Regions from separate parts of the Brenneria populi genome, predicted to be linked through region 1. Evidence: predicted binding sites of a transcription regulator. Region 1 holds the regulator's gene; each other region holds the start of a gene.
What was found. The regulator Fur, encoded in region 1, represses iron uptake genes when iron is present. The targets are predictions, from matches to a motif close to ATAATAATGAGAACNACTATCAA.

Region 2: the regulator Fur is predicted to act here: its motif matches at 1,045-1,067, upstream of VSX58_RS09760 (TonB-dependent siderophore receptor).
Region 3: the regulator Fur is predicted to act here: its motif matches at 1,217-1,239, upstream of sodA (superoxide dismutase [Mn]).
Region 4: the regulator Fur is predicted to act here: its motif matches at 1,223-1,245, upstream of fes (enterochelin esterase).

Annotation. Positions count from the first base shown of each region.
Region 1 is NZ_JAYWTM010000004.1:239,215-241,423, forward strand. It holds gene fldA (flavodoxin FldA) at 194-721, shown strand; gene fur (ferric iron uptake transcriptional regulator) at 1,056-1,505, shown strand; gene glnS (glutamine--tRNA ligase) at 1,706-2,209, opposite strand, start outside.
Region 2 is NZ_JAYWTM010000006.1:478,866-481,074, reverse strand. It holds gene VSX58_RS09760 (TonB-dependent siderophore receptor) at 1-1,000, opposite strand, end outside; gene VSX58_RS09755 (Dabb family protein) at 1,627-1,950, opposite strand.
Region 3 is NZ_JAYWTM010000017.1:36,699-38,907, reverse strand. It holds gene sodA (superoxide dismutase [Mn]) at 449-1,075, opposite strand; gene fdhD (formate dehydrogenase accessory sulfurtransferase FdhD) at 1,620-2,209, opposite strand, start outside.
Region 4 is NZ_JAYWTM010000006.1:213,503-215,711, reverse strand. It holds gene VSX58_RS08450 (TonB-dependent siderophore receptor) at 1-1,021, opposite strand, end outside; gene fes (enterochelin esterase) at 1,347-2,209, shown strand, end outside.

The DNA.
Region 1 (2,209 bases):
CGCCGAAAAAATTCAAACAGGAACGGGTTTTTGACGCCGCCAGCGGCGCAAATTCGCCCCGACAAAATACATGCCGCTATTTGCCTATCCTTACCGATACGAGTTTCTCATGCGCAAAGTGTCTGTTATTATTAGCCGATAAGCGGGTAATACACGGCACCTTATCATTAAGAATCAAGAGGTTATTCAATTCATGGCACTCATAGGAATTTTCTTTGGCAGTGACACCGGCAATACCGAGAACATTGCCAAGACCATCCAGCAGCAACTGGGGACCGACGTTGCCGAAGTTCATGACATCGCCAAAAGCAGTAAAGAAGATCTTGAAGCTTTCGATATTTTACTGCTGGGTATCCCTACCTGGTACTACGGGGAAGCCCAGTGCGACTGGGATGACTTTTTCCCCACGCTGGAAGAAATTGATTTTACCGGTAAGCTGGTCGCCCTGTTCGGCTGCGGCGATCAGGAAGACTATGCGGAGTACTTCTGCGACGCGATGGGCACCATCCGCGATATTATTGAACCGCGCGGCGCGACCATCGTTGGACACTGGCCGACGGAAGGCTATTACTTTGAAGCCTCCAAAGGCCTGGCGGACGATAACCACTTCATCGGTTTAGCCATCGACGAAGATCGTCAGCCCGAACTGACCAGCGAGCGCGTCACCGCCTGGGTAAAGCAGATCGGCGAAGAGTTGAACCTGAAGGAACTGGTCGGCTAAAACGGACGCCTGGCTCTGACCGCCTCCATCGTCGGAGCCAGATCAATCAATAGGAGAAGCCTTTCATAAAGATTGATACATTTTTTTAACTTCCTTCCATAACCATGTACAATACCCACATCGGTCTTGTGCATTCAACTGGCGCCGCCCATTTACCAACAATGTATTGCATGATACATCCGTATAGTGTGTGGGAATAATTTTGTTAACATTCCATTGTTTTCATTTTGAATGCACGGTTCTATAATTGGAGCGCTTTTACATTTTTTAAGCCGACCGATGTCATAGGCTAAATCGCCTCCATTGATCAAGTAAGCAACAGGACTAAATCCGCATGACTGACAATAACACCGCATTAAAGAAGGCCGGCCTGAAAGTCACTCTTCCAAGACTGAAAATCCTGGAAGTGCTGCAGGACCCAGAGTGCCATCACGTCAGTGCGGAAGATTTATATAAAAAACTGATTGATATGGGTGAAGAGATCGGTTTGGCGACCGTCTACCGCGTATTGAATCAGTTTGATGATGCTGGAATCGTAACCCGTCATAATTTTGAAGGCGGTAAATCGGTTTTCGAACTGACGCAGCAACATCATCATGACCATCTGATTTGCCTGGATTGCGGCAAAGTCATTGAGTTCCGTGATGAATATATCGAAACACGCCAACGCGAAATCGCGGAAAGACATGGCATCAAACTGACCAACCACAGTTTGTATCTGTATGGTCATTGCAGCGCCGGGGATTGTCGTGAAGACGAAACCCTGCACGATGCAAAAAGATAAATCAACCGCATAAAAAATCGCCGGGAGCGGTTTTTAACGTCGCGCGCGACGGCTCTCATGGATGAGACGCATAAGAACCGCCGGAAGCCATGCTCCATGTCGCCGGCGCCGGTCCGAAAGGCGATGGACAGATCGTCGTCATAAAATAAAACCGCCAAGGCGGTTTTATTTTTATTTCCTGCCGTGAACCGAATTCCCGGTTATCCCACCCAGGTATCCCGCAAGCCTACCGTCCGGTTAAACACCAAATGCTGTGAGCTGGAATAAACCCGATCGGCGCAGAAGTAGCCTTCGCGCTCAAACTGATACGCTTTTTCCGCTTCGGCCTGCGCCATACCGGCCTCGACAAAGCCATGAGCCACCGTCAGCGATTGCGGGTTGATGGTCGCCAGAAAATCTTCCGCCGCGCCGGGATTCTCCACGCTGAACAAGCGATCATACAGCCGGAACTCCGCCGGCAGGCCATGCGCTACCGACACCCAGTGAATCACCCCTTTTACCTTGCGTCCGTCAGCCGGATCTTTGCTTAAGGTATCCGGATCGTAGCTGCAGTAGATAGTGACGATGTTACCCTGCTCGTCTTTATCGATATGCTCCGCCTTAATCACGTAAGCGTTGCGCAGGCGAACTTCTTTGCCCAACACCAGGCGTTTATATTGTTTATTGGCCGACTCGCGGAAATCCGCGCGGTCGATATAGACTTC
Region 2 (2,209 bases), on a different contig from region 1:
TCTTCTCATAATAGAGGCCGGCGCGCGTCTGGCCCCAATCCCAGATGCCGTTATGGGTGAGGCCGTAGCTCTGCCGGTACATCCGATTGGTTTCCTGGCCGTACATGCCATCCACGATGCTTACCTGATTTGCGGGAAGGCTAGCGTGGTTGCTGTTCTGAACATCTCCGGCATAGATATTGCCCTGGCGGCTGTAGCCGTATTCAAAGTCCAGTATCTGCTGGGGGTTAATCTTCCACGACAGCAGCGTATTGATATCTTTATTACGTACCCCTTCACGCCCGGCGGCGGTGGTATCGGCGACGGAGCGGTTGATGTCATAAGCGTCGGCGTCGGTGCGATTGATATTGCCGTACAGGCGCATGGTCAGCACGTCGGCGATCAGCGGCCCGTTCAGGCTGAAGTTGACGCGGCGGGTATCGCCCTCTTTACTCTCTTCCGGCTGATTGGTGTACAAGGAGAAAGAACCGTGCCAGTCGTTGGTGGGACGTTTGGTAATAATATTCACCACCCCGCCCGCCGCGCCGGAACCGTAGCGCGCCGCCGCCGGGCCGCGCAGCACTTCGATACGTTCCACCATTTCCACCGGCACCCAGTTGGTATCGCCGCGGGTATCGCGTTCGCCGCGCCAGCCGTAGCGCACGGCGTTACGCGAAGTGACCGGTTTGCCGTCGATCAGAATCAGGGTATTTTCCGGCCCCATGCCGCGAATATCGATCTGCCGGTTATTACCGCGCTGGCCGGTAGAGCTGTTGCCGGTCAGATTGACGCCGGGCATTTTTCGGATAATGTCCGACAGGTCGTTAACCGGCGGCGCTTTCTCAATATCTTCTTGGGTAATAATGGAGACACCCGGCTGCTGCTTTAACGCTTCCTCCGCGGTTGCCTGAACCACCATGACATCGTCTTTGCCTTCCTCCGCCGCGTAGGCATGGCTGCCCAGGATCCCCGCCAACAGCACGGCCAATGGTCGTTTAATGTAATTAATTATTACAATCATTGAAGTTATCCCCATTTATTGTATGCAATTGCAAATAAAAGATTATGATAATAATTATTATTATCATTGTATATGCATACTAAAAATCCTCACATTTTCTCCATAATGTGAAAAATCGCGGGAATAAAAGCGGGGGTTTGGAATAGCGAACTACCGTACAAAAGATTAAATAATATTAAAAAACAACAAATTAATATAAATCCTTTCCGGGTGTGCCGATATATGCCGCAGACGGCGATTTGGGAAGATTCATCAGGGCTATCGCCGAAATACCCCTGATAAAGCGCGATTTAATATTATTAACTGGTTACCTTTTACTTTGCGCCGTTACTTTCGCTCGGATGCGTTCGTCGGTTCCCGGACGTTTCCTCTATTCGAACAAATCAGGCCGGCAACGATAGCGGCAATACCGAGAGCATGGGAAACGTGCAGCCGTTCCCCCAGAAACAGCGCCGACAGCACAACAGCGGCGGCGATGTCAGCGTTGACCAGGAAAGCAAGGAAAATGAAGAAGCGGAACGCGCCATTATAATCCCCTCTCCGATCGGATGAATCAGGATACCTAAACGACTACCCGATAACACTGGCGATAGACAAACCCCTTCTTACCGCCGCGGCCCGGACGACTATCCCTGCATACGCTGATTATCCGGCAGCAGCGTATAATCCAGCACGATGATATCGTTCAATATCGGTCTGAAGATGGTTTTCAGCTCATCGTGCTTAGGATGCGGCAAATAGCGCTGGCGCGCCTGCTCGTCGCGAAAAGTCATCATCACGCAGTGCGTGAAGCCGCCGTTCTTCCCTTCCGGGCTATCGTTGCATCCCCACTCAACGGCCTGCACGCCCTCGACGTTCTCAGTCATGCGCAGAAATGCCGCTCTTACCGCTTCAATTTCTGAGGCGGAGGCTGTATCAGTGAAAGCGATCAACAATATGTGACGTATCATGCGGAACTCCAATCGTTATTTTCTAATTTCAGCAAGTAAAACCGAACGGCGTATCAAACCGTTCGCCGATCCAGACCGTACCGGCCGGGTTATTGGCCGCGGGCATCGCATCCTGCGCCATCAGCCCGGCTAGATGATGTCATTCGCGCTTCATGGATGACGCTCTCCGCGGTCCTATCGGCGGACGCCATCCAAGAGCGTTCATTTAATAAAATGCAAAAATATTAATTGTTATGTTAAACAATCAATCGATCTCTTT
Region 3 (2,209 bases), on a different contig from region 1:
CAGCGCTTGCGGCGGCCCCAACGGGGCGAGCCCCACGGATGGGGTGAGTAATAAAGCCAACGAACAGGCAACTTGAAGTATGACGGGTATCAAAATCATACGATAAAGTCACGTACGAATTATCGGCAATAAGCAATAAAGCTTTAACATTTCGGATGGCCGCGCGGCGGGGGAAATAGGCGGTAAAACAGCGCCGGGAGCGCTTTTCAACGTCGCGTGCAGGGCGTCGGGCTGGGGGCGCAGGATAAAAAACCGGAATAACGGCTAATGCCGGTCGTTTAAATATCGAGGTAGACGGAGCAACCACCGGGGTGAGGCATCCCTGCGGGAACCTCCCCCGGTGTTTCCCCTAAAAATCGGCTTAAGTGATCCGCCGTTTGGAATAACGGCTCGTTATTCCGGTTGTGCGTTACGTCGGATTAGCGCGGGCGGCTCTCCGGCGCGCGGATTATTTTTTCGCTTCAGCAAAGCGTTTCGCGGCTTCGTCCCAGTTCACTACGCTCCAGAACGCCTTGATGTAGTCAGGACGGCGGTTCTGGTATTTCAGGTAGTATGCGTGTTCCCACACGTCCAGAGCGACGATCGGGTAGCCGGAAGCGCCGGAAATGGCTTCGCCCATCAGCGGGCTATCCTGGTTGGCCGTGGAAACCACCGCCAGTTTGCCGTCATCTTTCAATACCAGCCAGGCCCAGCCGGAGCCGAAACGCGTGGCCGCGGCCTGCTCGAATTTCTCTTTGAAAGCGTCGACGCTGCCGAAATCGCGCTCGATGGCGGCTTTCAGATCGCCGGTCAGCGTGGTGCCAAGCTTCAGGCCTTTCCAGAACAGGCTGTGGTTGGCGTGTCCGCCGACGTTGTTACGCAAAGCGGTTTTTTTCTCCGCCGGCACTTTATCCAATTGCGCGATCACTTCCTCTGGAGGCAGTTTGGCGAACTCAGGCAGGGATTCCAGCGCTGCATTAGCGTTATTGACGTAGGTCTGATGGTGCTTGGAGTGATGAATTTCCATCGTTTGTTTGTCGAAATGAGGCTCCAGCGCGTCATAAGCATAGGGCAGGGATGGTAGTGAATAACTCATGTTTAGCATCTCCGTGGTTGTAGTACCGAAATGTTGTAGTACTGAAAAGCGGTATCGTACACAATTATTCTAGTACACAAAATATTGCGGCACTGCTTTTGTTAGCGCCGCGTAAGAATTAGGTTCATTATAGTTAATTAAATGATATTGAAAATGATTATTCTTGTTTGAAAACGATCCGACCGGTCGCTTTAGGCCCATATAACAGGCGCTTATGGGGGGCCGCGGTGAGATAAAAACAAATTAATCTAAGTCATGCTCGATAAGACTAAGCGCCGTTCCGCGTTTGCCGACAAAGTCCGATGAGCGGCGGTAATGGATGGCTCGTAAAGACGCTGCACGCGCCCGATGCGCCACCGGCTTTCGCGGCGTCCTGCCGCTCACCTCAGCGCGATTTTTTACGCGAAGGGAAAAACAATATACTGTTATTTATGGCGATTGATTAAATAACGTTTAATTATTTTCTGGGGATTCGTCAGCCTTTCTGGGTCGTCGCAAGCGACGTTCAAAGGCGTTCTCTACGCGCTTGCCTCTGGCGCGGACATTATTCGCGCAGCCGCTGCGGATGGGTATAGACGGTGGCGCGCCCCGGACGGCAAAAGCCCACCAGCGTCAAATTGCAGCGCGCGGCGACCTCGACGGCCAGTGAGGTGGCGGCGGAAACCGCAAACAGGATCTCGACGCCGCACATGGCGGACTTCTGCACCATCTCATAGCTGGCCCGGCTGGAAACCAGCGCGGCGCCTTGCCGCCATGGATTTTTCGCCCGCATGCCGAGCAGCTTGTCCAGCGCGACGTGGCGCCCGACATCTTCGCAGCCGCCGGCCAGCAAGCCCTCCGGCGTGATCCAGGCCGCGGCATGGGTACAGCCCGTCAGCCGGCCCACCTGCTGTACGTTTTCCAACTGCGCCAGCGCAGACTCAAGACGGCTGAGCGAGAAGGTTTGGCTAAAGGGCAGGGGGGAGACGGGCTTGCCGATCTCCGCCAGCTGCTCCACGCCGCAGACGCCGCAGCCGGTACGGCCATCCATCGCCCGGCGCCGCGCTTTTAAGCCGGAAAAACGGCGGCTGGACAGCTCGATTTGCACTTCAATGCCGTTGCATACCGGTTGAACGTCAATGCCGTAAATCTCCT
Region 4 (2,209 bases), on a different contig from region 1:
AGCGGAAATTCTGCTGGAAGGAAAATATGTCGTTGAACGAGTGATCGAAGATATAGCCGATGGAGGCCTGCTCGCGCTTCGACTGATGGTAGTTGGGATCGCTGACGTTCAGATCATAAGGAAGGTAGCCGGCGCTGGTGCCCAGCGCCGTACCGTAAGCGGGCAGAAAGTTGCGGAATCCCGCCTCGGGATCATTCTGGTAACTGGTCAGCAGGGTAAAACTGGTGTCGGGGTTAGGCAGCCAGGTCAGCGCCGGGGCGATGGCGATGCGCTCTTGTTTGTAATCCTTGACGAACTCGTGTTTGGTGCTGGCAATGCCGTTGAGGCGATAAAGCAGGCTCTGGTCTTCATTCAGCGCGCCGCCGAAGTCGAACGCCGCTTCGCCCAGATGCTGATTGCCGGCGCTCAGTTTCACCTTGCGGATATTCTGCGCCGTCGGGCGTTTGCTGGTCATACTGACCAAGCCGCCGGGGTTGACCTGACCGTACAGCACCGATGCCGGCCCGTGCACCAGCTCCACCCGCTCAAGCAGCCAGGGATCGATTTTCCCGATGGTGCTTCCCTGACTGCCCAAACCATAGCTCAGGCCGTCCAGAAATTTAGGCGCAAAGCGAAAACCGCGCGCCACCACTTCGTCATTGCGGTTGGAAGATCCGCGATAGTTGGTAAAGGCGCCGCTGGAATAGCTCAATGCGTCCGAGACCGAGGAAACCGCCTGAGCATCCATTTGATCGCGCGTAACGACGCTAATGGTTTGCGGGGTTTTGATTAACGGCGTGCTGCTCTTAGTGCCGGCGGCGCTTGCTTTAGCGACGATGCCTTGCAGCGGCGCGGTAACGCTTTCCGCATCGGAGGCCGTCACGACGATGGTGTCGCCGTCGTCGGCCGTCGCCGCATTGGCAACGGCGGCGCAGGCCAGCGACGATATCAGCAAAGTCGAGCTCATGACCAGCGGGCAACGGTGATTATCAACAGAGAAATTAATGAGATAAGCTAACGATTTTTTTGTCGTTTTAAACATGGAATCATCCCCCAGAAAACAGCCTTGTCGTAAATTAGCCCAAGATGATTGGCGTTTGTTTAGCCACCGCAAAGGCCGAAACACACCTTCTCGCTCCTGGTCAGCAACCGGTTTTTTCGCAAAATATCATGATTAAAAACAATAAATTAACTAAATATTAACGTCCTCTCGACGGGCTGGGAGATCGACATATTATTGCAAATGTAAATAAATCTCAATATTATTCGCGTTAACTTAAATAAACGTAAAGCAATCGTATTACATCATCGTCTATGCAATGAAAGGTAAGAAATACAAATGTAATGGGGCACACTGAGAGGTTTTAATGATTAAAAAACAACCACCTGGTACCGCCTCCGCGCTGCTTTCGTCGGCGTCGGCGGGGAGCGATTCCTGGTGGCGGCAGATAGCCCTCGCCGGCACGCCGCTCGTGGAAACCGTGGATGACGATCAGGTCGGCGTGACCTTTTTCTGGCGCGATCCCGCCGGGGATGAACGCCGTTCCGCCATTCAGCGCGTCTATATCGATATCAATGGCATTACCGATCACCACAGCCCTACGCCGCAAAGCCTGCGGCGGCTGCCCGGCACCGATGTCTGGTTCTGGTCGCTGAATATCGCGGCGCAATGGCGCGGCAGCTACAACCTCATTCCCATCACCCGCGAGCGGCTGCCGCCGGAATTCCACGGCGACGAGGAGCAGCGCGGCCGTCAACAGCGGGAGTGGTGGTGTTCACTGTTTGCCTACGCCATCGCCGATCCGCTCAATCCGTTGAAGCCCTATAGCACCCACTGGGGAGACTTTCTGTCCGCCGCGCATATGCCCGCCGCGCCCGCTCAGCAGGCATGGCGACAGTGGGACAGCGGCACAGCGGCGCAACCGGATCCGCGACGGCTGCGGCTTTTCCCGTGGCAAAGCGACCGTCTGGGAAACCGGCGACGCATCTGGCTGTATACCTCCGGCGTCAGCGAGACGAAGACGCCGCGTCCGCTGGCAATCGTGCTGGACGGCCAAAAATGGGCGCGGCAGCTCCCGCTGTTTTCCGCGCTGGACGCGGCAACGGCCGACGGCACCCTGCCGCCGGCGGTATGGCTGTTTATCGACGTTATCGACATGGCGCACCGCGAACGGGAGCTGACCTGCGATGAAGAGTTCTGGGTGGCGCTACAGGCGGAGCTATTGCCTCT